DNA from 3 places in the Erwinia papayae genome. Region 3 is predicted to be linked to each of the others. Evidence: predicted binding sites of a transcription regulator. Region 3 holds the regulator's gene; each other region holds the start of a gene.
The links. The regulator PurR, encoded in region 3, represses purine synthesis genes. The targets are predictions, from matches to a motif close to CANGCAAACGTTTGCNTG.
Positions count from the first base shown of each region.

Region 1: guaD (guanine deaminase) is a predicted target of PurR. The motif match lies at 1,117-1,134, and genes of this name have one in related genera.
Region 2: purH (bifunctional phosphoribosylaminoimidazolecarboxamide formyltransferase/IMP cyclohydrolase) is a predicted target of PurR. The motif match lies at 1,858-1,875, and genes of this name have one in related genera.

Region 1 is NZ_JBZCHT010000009.1:1,005,233-1,008,515, reverse strand. Features, by position in the region: gene AC3RPL_RS09460 (SMP-30/gluconolactonase/LRE family protein) at 1-116, shown strand, start outside; gene ydfG (bifunctional NADP-dependent 3-hydroxy acid dehydrogenase/3-hydroxypropionate dehydrogenase YdfG) at 169-915, opposite strand; gene guaD (guanine deaminase) at 1,299-2,630, shown strand; gene xdhA (xanthine dehydrogenase small subunit) at 2,627-3,283, shown strand, end outside.
Region 2 is NZ_JBZCHT010000013.1:634,555-637,837, forward strand. Features, by position in the region: rRNA gene AC3RPL_RS19100 (16S ribosomal RNA) at 1-1,397, opposite strand, end outside; gene purH (bifunctional phosphoribosylaminoimidazolecarboxamide formyltransferase/IMP cyclohydrolase) at 2,010-3,283, shown strand, end outside.
Region 3 is NZ_JBZCHT010000009.1:1,202,587-1,205,869, reverse strand. Features, by position in the region: gene punR (DNA-binding transcriptional activator PunR) at 1-679, shown strand, start outside; gene purR (HTH-type transcriptional repressor PurR) at 785-1,810, opposite strand; gene cydH (cytochrome bd-I oxidase subunit CydH) at 2,092-2,181, shown strand; gene AC3RPL_RS10530 (C40 family peptidase) at 2,221-3,027, opposite strand.

The sequences.
Region 1 (3,283 bases), 200 kb from region 3:
TGGCGTTATGTACTGATGCGGGCAACCGCCACTGGCTCTATGTCACCGCCGCCAGTCTGGTATTGCGTATGCCCGTAATGGTTGGTAACAGCACAGAGGTTGCTGCTAACAAGTAAACGTTAGCGCACCTGTTCAGCAAAAACAGGTGCGCCTGCGCAGGCAGCTGAGTCAGGCTTTATGCACCTTCAGACCAGCCAGCGTCTGTCCTACCGGCATCATTTCAAGCGTATTAATGTTGACGTGTTTCGGCAGTGAGGCCACCCAGAAAACGGCTTCAGTGACGTCTTCTGCGGTTAAGGGTTCAGTGCCGTCATAGACGCTGCCAGCCTTATCACTGTCCCCTTTAAAGCGAACGTTAGAAAATTCCGTACCGCCAACCAGGCCAGGCTCAATATCGGTCACCCGCAATGCCGTGCCGTGCAGGTCGGTGCGCAGATTCAGGCTGAACTGACGCACGAACGCTTTGGTCGCGCCATAGACGTTGACCCCGGCATAAGGCCAGTTGCCCGCCGTTGAGCCGATATTGATGATATGTCCGACGTTACGTTCGACCATGGCGGGCAGAATGGCACGGGTCATAAAGACCAGGCCTTTGTTATTGGTGTCGATCATCGCTTCCCAGTCATCAATGCTGGCCTGATGCGCAGGTGCCATCCCCAATGCCAGCCCGGCATTATTGACCAGCACATCAATATCGCGCCATTCGGCTGGCAGGCTGTGCAGTGCTGCATCAATTCCGGCGCGGTTTCTGACATCGAGTTGCAGGTTATAAACATTTTCGCCCAGCTCATCCTTCAGCGCCTGCAAACGCTCGCTGCGGCGACCGGTAGCGATCACCTTGTGGCCCTGAGCGATAAAACGGCGGGTAATACTCTCACCAAAACCTGCGGTGGCACCGGTAACAAAAACAATCATCTTACTGTTCCTCAACACATTCGCGGTTTTTCACCTTAGCATTTTCCCGCCAGCCTGATAAGTCAGCGCGAGGTTAACGCCCGGCGCAGCTCTGCACGGTAATGGTGCGCGGCTGTGCGTCTCTGCCAGATTATGGCGCAACGGCCGGACGCGACAAAGCGGCATCAGCCAGAAATTTGCCACAGCAACCGTTTGCTATCCTCAGCAAACGGTTGCGTAGTGGATATGCGGGAAAGTCTTTTCGGTTATGATAAAAATCGAATAACGTATTGATAATTAATCATAAAATTAAAAAATACTCAATGGCATAACAATTGCTTAACTTAAGACATTGTTACTCGCACTGATACCTGACGCGCCACTGGCGCTCAAAAGGAACGACTATGACACTCTCCGTCACCCAGGCTGTACGCGGCAGCTTTTTCGATGTCACACAAACGGTCACCGATCCGGCACAGCTGCCGGAGTATGCCCGTTTTATCGAAGATGGCCTGCTGCTGCTTAACGGCGGCGAAATTGTTTCGTTGCAGCGCTGGGAAGCAGGGCAGCATCTGCTTAACGACGCCATACCCCTTGCGGACTATCGCGGCAAACTGATTGTCCCCGGATTTGTGGATACCCACATCCATTACCCTCAAACGGAGATGATTGGTGCTTTTGGTGAACAGTTATTAGAGTGGCTGCAACACTACACCTTCCCGGTGGAAAGCCAGTACCATTGCCCGGATCATGCTGCCAGCATGTCAGCTTTCTTTCTGCATCAGTTACTGAGCAATGGAACCACCACCGCACTGGTATTTGGCACCGTGCATCCGCAGTCGGTCGAGGCGCTGTTCAGTGCGGCGGAGACGCTGGGAATGCGGTTGATTGCCGGAAAGGTGATGATGGACCGCAACGCGCCGGATTACCTGACGGAAACGCCGGAGCAAAGCTATCAGCAGACCCGCGATTTGATTGAGCGCTGGCATAACCGGGGTCGCCTGGGCTACGCGCTGACGCCACGCTTTGCGCCCACCTCATCACCGGCGCTGCTGGAGAAGGTCCGCCAGTTAAAAGAGGCCTATCCCGACACCTGGATCCACACTCACCTCAGCGAAAACCCGCAGGAAGTGGAGTGGGTTAAAGCGCTGTTTCCGGAGCACGACGGCTATCTGGATGTTTATCATCAGCACCGGCTGACCGGGCGTCGCAGTCTGTTCGCGCACTGCCTGCATCTGGAAGATAAAGAGTGGGATTGTCTGCATCACACCTCGTCAGCCGTGGCCTTTTGCCCCACTTCCAATCTGTTTCTTGGCAGCGGGTTGTTCAATTTAAAAACCTGCTGGCAGAAGGGCGTCAGGCTGGGGATCGGCACCGATGTTGGGGCGGGCACCACCTTCAGTATGTTACAGACGTTGGGAGAAGCGTATAAAGTCGGACAGTTGCAGCAGTATAAGCTGGCCGCCTGTGAGGCCTTTTATCATGCCACCCTCGGCGGTGCACACGCGCTGGATCTGGACAACCGTATCGGCAATTTCATGCCCGGCAAAGAGGCTGACTTTGTGGTGCTGGACCCGGGCGTGTCGGCTCTTCAGCGCATGCGCTTCGCCAACAGCCGTGACATCTGGGAAAAGCTGTTCGTCCTGATGACGCTGGGTGATGACCGCAACATTGCCTGCACCTGGGTGAACGGCCAGTGCATCTTGCAGCCAGAGGAGAAGGGGGTGGCCGCATGATCCAGTTTTTGCTCAACCAGACGCTGGTTTCGGAAGCGTCACTGGACCCTAATCTGACCGTACTAAATTACCTGCGTCAGAACAAACGCCGCTGTGGTACCAAAGAGGGCTGTGCATCCGGCGACTGTGGTGCCTGCACGGTCACCCTTGGTCGCGTGGAAAACGACGCGATGGTGTGGGAGACGGTCAACAGCTGTATGACCTTTGTCAGCGCATTGCAGGGTAAGCAGCTGATTACCGTCGAAGATCTGAAGCAGGGCGACAAACTTCACCCGGTTCAGCAGGCGATGGTGGACTGCCATGCTTCACAATGCGGATTCTGTACGCCGGGATTTGTGATGTCGCTGTTTACCTTGCAGAAAAACAGCGATGGCTGGCAGCACAAACAGGCGGAACAGGCGCTGGCGGGAAATCTGTGCCGCTGTACCGGTTACCGACCGATTGTCGATGCGGCGCGCCAGGCCTGCCAGCAGCCGGAGCAGGACAGTTTCCGTCAGCAGGAGGCCGCTACCGTTGCGCGTCTGCTGGCGCTGAAAAATGACCAGGTGCAGGAGATGGCCCTTAACGGCAACCGCTGTCTGTTGCCGAAAACCCCGGCCCAGCTGGCCGAACTGCTGACGGCACATCCTCAGGCAAAACTGCTGGCTGGCGGC
Region 2 (3,283 bases), on a different contig from region 3:
GTGTACAAGGCCCGGGAACGTATTCACCGTGGCATTCTGATCCACGATTACTAGCGATTCCGACTTCACGGAGTCGAGTTGCAGACTCCGATCCGGACTACGACGCACTTTATGAGGTCCGCTTGCTCTCGCGAGGTCGCTTCTCTTTGTATGCGCCATTGTAGCACGTGTGTAGCCCTGGCCGTAAGGGCCATGATGACTTGACGTCATCCCCACCTTCCTCCGGTTTATCACCGGCAGTCTCCTTTGAGTTCCCGGCCGAACCGATGGCAACAAAGGATAAGGGTTGCGCTCGTTGCGGGACTTAACCCAACATTTCACAACACGAGCTGACGACAGCCATGCAGCACCTGTCTCACGGTTCCCGAAGGCACAACCCCATCTCTGGGGTCTTCCGTGGATGTCAAGGCCAGGTAAGGTTCTTCGCGTTGCATCGAATTAAACCACATGCTCCACCGCTTGTGCGGGCCCCCGTCAATTCATTTGAGTTTTAACCTTGCGGCCGTACTCCCCAGGCGGTCGATTTAACGCGTTAGCTACGGAAGCCACGCCTCAAGGGCACAACCTCCAAATCGACATCGTTTACGGCGTGGACTACCAGGGTATCTAATCCTGTTTGCTCCCCACGCTTTCGCACCTGAGCGTCAGTCTTTGTCCAGGGGGCCGCCTTCGCCACCGGTATTCCTCCAGATCTCTACGCATTTCACCGCTACACCTGGAATTCTACCCCCCTCTACAAGACTCAAGCCTGCCAGTTTCAAATGCAGTTCCCAGGTTAAGCCCGGGGATTTCACATCTGACTTAACAGACCGCCTGCGTGCGCTTTACGCCCAGTAATTCCGATTAACGCTTGCACCCTCCGTATTACCGCGGCTGCTGGCACGGAGTTAGCCGGTGCTTCTTCTGCGGGTAACGTCAATGAATGAAGTTATTAACTCCACTCCCTTCCTCCCCGCTGAAAGTACTTTACAACCCGAAGGCCTTCTTCATACACGCGGCATGGCTGCATCAGGCTTGCGCCCATTGTGCAATATTCCCCACTGCTGCCTCCCGTAGGAGTCTGGACCGTGTCTCAGTTCCAGTGTGGCTGGTCATCCTCTCAGACCAGCTAGGGATCGTCGCCTTGGTGAGCCGTTACCTCACCAACTAGCTAATCCCATCTGGGCACATCCGATGGTGTGAGGCCCGAAGGTCCCCCACTTTGGTCTTGCGACGTTATGCGGTATTAGCTACCGTTTCCAGTAGTTATCCCCCTCCATCGGGCAGTTTCCCAGACATTACTCACCCGTCCGCCACTCGTCACCCGGGGAGCAAGCTCCCCTGTGCTACCGTTCGACTTGCATGTGTTAGGCCTGCCGCCAGCGTTCAATCTGAGCCATGATCAAACTCTTCAATTAAAAGTCTGATTTGCTTCAACTCGTGAAGCGGTGCTCAGGAAAAACCGTAATGAATTACGTGTTCACTCTGAGGCTTGATATTTTTTTGCATCCTAAGATGCGGATATCAATCCTGTGAGTGCCCACACAGATTGTCTGATAAATTGTTAAAGAGCGGTGCAACCGGCAGCGCTGCTGCTGTTGCGAGGTGGCGTATATTACGCTCTCCTCCTTCAGAGTCAACTTCTTTTTTAAGAGGTTTTCTCCGGCGGCTCAGCGTTGCTGAACCTCCTGACTCGTCGGCTTCTCAGCCGCTGTTCCGTGTCAGTGGTGGCGCATTATAGGGAGTTTTCAGGGCCTGACAACCCCTAATTTATTAAAAACAGAGCGTTCGCTGCATTCCACAGCAAAAGCCCTGGTTATACGCAGTTATTCACAAACTTATCCACATTTGATGCCAACCAGGAATTTAGACGAGCATCACGCAAACGTTTTCGCTACAATGCCCGGCAAAATCCTGGTGCCAGCCAGGGTCGTTATCTCAGCCCACACTTTATTTACGTAATAAGAGATAATAGTGAAGGTTGATATAACGCTCTTATCTATGCGAACCAAAGCCAAGGGATCAACCTCATGCAACAACCTCGTCCTGTACGCCGCGCTCTGCTTAGCGTGTCAGACAAAGCCGGTATCCTCGAATTTGCTCAGGCGCTTTCAGCGCGCGGTGTTGAACTGCTGTCGACAGGTGGTACTGCCCGCCTGTTGGCTGAAGCAGGTCTGCCCGTCACTGAAGTTTCTGATTACACCGGTTTTCCGGAAATGATGGATGGACGTGTCAAAACTCTGCATCCTAAAGTGCACGGCGGTATCCTCGGACGCCGCGGCCAGGATGATGACATCATGAAGGAACATGAGATCTCTCCCATCGACATGGTGGTTGTTAACCTGTATCCCTTTGCACAAACCGTTGCCCGTGAAGGCTGTTCACTGGAAGATGCCGTTGAAAATATTGATATCGGCGGACCGACCATGGTGCGGTCGGCGGCGAAGAATCATAAAGACGTCGCCATCGTGGTCAAAAGCAGTGACTACCAGGCAATCATTGAAGAAATGGACGCCAATAATCACTCATTGTTACTGGCAACACGTTTTGATCTGGCGATCAAGGCTTTTGAACATACAGCCGCCTATGACAGCATGATCGCTAACTATTTTGGAAGCCTGGTGCCTGCCTATCATGGTGAGACTTCTGAAGCTTCCGGCCGTTTCCCTCGCACGTTAAATCTGAACTTCATCAAGAAACAGGATATGCGTTACGGAGAGAACAGCCACCAGGAGGCTGCTTTCTATATAGAAGAGTCAGTGGCTGAAGCGTCCGTTGCCACCGCGCAACAGCTTCAGGGCAAAGCACTGTCTTATAACAACATCGCAGATACCGATGCAGCGCTGGAGTGTGTAAAAGAGTTCAGTGATGCGGCCTGTGTGATTGTTAAACATGCAAACCCATGCGGAGTGGCCGTGGCGGGATCGATTCTTGATGCCTACGAACTTGCCTGGAAAACCGATCCCACTTCGGCCTTTGGCGGCATTATTGCTTTTAACCGCGAACTTGACGAAGCAACGGCTCAGGCCATTATCAGCCGTCAGTTTGTTGAGGTAATTATTGCCCCTTCCGCTAGCGAAGCCGCGCTGAAGATAACCGCAACAAAACAAAATGTGCGTGTACTGACCTGCGGCCAGTGGCAGCAGCGCCGGGCGGGTCTGGACTTTAAACGAGTCAACGGTGGCCTGCTGGTTCAGGATCGGGATCTGGGAATGGTAACGGCTGACCAACTGCGCGTAGTCAGTAAACGCCAGCCAACAGAGCAGGAGCTGCGTGATGCACTGTTCTGCTGGAAAGTAGCCAA
Region 3 (3,283 bases):
CACCCGACGTCAGTGCCAGCAGGTGGCCAACGGCTGGCGCGGTCAGATTAATATTGCCGTGGACTGCATTGTCAAACCAGCCAGAACCCGGCAGCTGGTGATTGATTTCTATCGACATTTTCCCGACATGGAACTGCATCTGTCAGCAGAAGTATTTAATGGTGTCTGGGATGCGCTGGCAGATGGGCGGGTGGATGTGGCGATTGGGGCAACTCAGGCTATTCCGGTTGGTGGACGTTTTGCTTTTCGCAGCATGGGAATGCTTGGCTGGCATTGCGTGGTAGAGGCCGGGCACCCCCTTGCTCAGCTTCAGGGGCCGGTCAGTGAGGAGAGCATACGTGCATGGCCTTCTCTCGGTCTGGAGGACACCTCCCGTTCTCTAACCAGAAGAACGACCTGGACCCTGGATAATCAGCGCCGGATGGTGGTGCCAGACTGGGAAAGCGGCATTGACTGTCTGTTATCCGGATTATGTGTGGGAATGGTGCCTGCGCATCTTTCGCGCCCCCTTATAAGCAGGGGAGCACTCAAAGTTTTGCAGCTGGAAACGGTTTTTCCTGACAGCCCCTGCTGTGTGAGTTGGTCAGAACAAACGGCCTCACCTGCGTTGAGCTGGCTACTGGATTATCTGGGAGATACCGACACCTTGAACAGCGAATGGCTTGCGGAAGAGATATAAACCCACCGGTCTGCCATGTCCGTTTTTACTGTTCAGGCGCTGCTCTGTACGTCAGAGCTGTGGCTGGTGAAGCGGCCGCCCCTGACATCAGAGGCGGTATAAGAATTATTGCCGGTGTTTCCTGAAAGGACCATCAGCCACCGAGCGACGTTCAATCAGTGTGGGGTGCACTTCAATTGTTTGTGGTTCTTCACGTTTGCTGGTTATACGATCCAGCAGCATAGCAAAAGCGGTTTCACCCAGCTGTTCCTTAGGCTGATGAATCGTGGTCAGTGAAGGAGCAAAAAAACGAGCGTTACGCACATTATCATACCCGATCACCGAAATATCCTGTGGGACACGCAGCCCCATTTCATCTGCTGCGCATATCGCTCCCATTGCCATAATGTCACCGCCACAGAACACTGCACTGGGGCGCTGTTTTTGTGAGAGGATTTGCTGCATAGCGTGGTAGCCGGATTCCGGCTCAAAATCACCCTGAACCAGCCACTCTTCCCGTAACGGAATATCCGCTTCAGCAAGGGCTTTAAGGAATCCAGCATGGCGTCCACCTCCGGTATTCCGTTCCATCTGACCGGGGATCACTCCGATGTCGCGGTGACCACGGTCGATCAGATAGCGGCCTGCCAGGTAGCCGCCTTCAAAGGCATTATCCAGTACGGTATCGGTAAAATCGCCGCGCGATTCGCCCCAGTCCATCACTACCATTGGAATATGACGACTCTCTTCCAGTAAGGTAATTAACGGCGCAGGATATTCAGAACACATGACCAACAGACCATCTACCCGCTTCTGCGCCATCATAGAGAGATAGGCCTGCTGTTTTTGCAGGTCATTATGGGCATTACCTAAAATCAGGGTATAGCCTTTCTCAAAGCAGCAATTTTCTACCGCCTCAATAATCTCAGCAAAGTAGGGCGCTTCGCTTGAGGTGGCTAACAGGCCTATGGTTTTAGTGTTATTCACCTTCAGGCTGCGGGCGACTGCACTGGGAGAGTAATGTAATTCTTTGATGGCACTCCACACGGCTTCTCGCGTTTCTTCAGCGACAAAGCGGGTTTTATTAATAACGTGGGAAACGGTGGTGGTTGATACGCCCGCACGTCTGGCCACATCTTTTATTGTTGCCATTAACTCGCTACTCCTGGATATCTCGTAACTTACTGATAATTAGTTTGTTAAACGATTGCTTCAAATACAAAAACCTGATGTCTGTTAACAAAGCTATACGGTGTCTTGCGGAGACATCAGAAAGGGAAAAGGTCTGTGCCAGAAAATGAATATGAACGATACGGTGACCTGAAGTAATGCGTAAGAATTCTAACAAGCCTGAGCAGAGAAAACGAGATTTTTACTGGCAACTATGGGAAAATCAATGACGCCATAAACGCTGTGGTTATCGAGGGTAACAGATGGATACCAATCTTAAATTTTCACTACTGACAACCATCGGCGCTTTACTGATGATTGTTGCATTCAGCTTCACCGCAGTGCTGCACTGAAAAAATAAGGCCGCTCCCCGGAACGGCCTTGAGAGTGAATCAGCGAATAGTTTTTGGCGTCATCATCCGGCGTGCACCAATATAGTGGCGTTGCCAGTAATCTTCGCTTAGTGCGCTGACCTGAATATCTTTGCCGGTTCGCGGCGACTGAATAAATTTACCATTACCCAGATAAACCCCAACATGATCGGCAGTACCGCGGCCATTTATACGAAAAAAAACCAGATCGCCTTTTTCGAGATCGTCACGTCTGATCGAAGCCGCATCGCGCAGATGGTACATCTCATTGGCCGTGCGTGGAATTTTGAATTTCACCAGATCTTTATAAGCGTACCAGACCAGACCGCTGCAATCGAAACCGGTTTTCGGCGATGTTCCGCCCCACTGATAAGGTTTACCCAGCTGGCCCATCAGTTTGTTCATCGCCGTTTCACGTGCTTTCTGGTAGCGGGCGCGGTGTGCTCTGCTGAGCTTCAGCGGGGCAACACTGTAAGCCATCTCATCCGGCTGCACTACCGTATTGCCGTGATGGCGCCCATATCGTCTTTTATACACCGGCAATGTTTCTTTAACTGATGCGGTTGTTACATTTACCCTGACGGTATTGCGTTTTTTTAGTTTGAATTTATTGACCGCAGTCAGACGGGATTTTTTGCTACTGACTTCTTTTACTTTGCTGGAACTGCTTTTCACCGGACGTCGCTTACGCCGTTCATCTTCTCGTGCCGTGGTGTTGCTGTCAGTTTTGTGGTGATTAGCATTAACAGGGGTATGGGGCGATGCGTGCGCCATATTGAAAAACAGCTGAGCTGTAGCCAGCATGATAAGCGTGATGAGTAAACGCATCGTTACCGTTAGCAGTTTATGCTCCCGCCGGGGCCGGAGCGTGGTTGAATTAGGATATCTTTCAGATTGACAGTCCGATTCTAATCGAACTTCCTGGTCAAAGTTAACACCTTTTTTGTTTCAGGAATGCATAACACGTAAAAGCTGTAAAAATGACATTAAATGGCACTGTTAATGCGCAGCATTTGTACTCAGATTATGCGTGCAGGTAATAAAAGTGTTTGTAATCGTATTTTAATCAGGATGTTAACAGGTA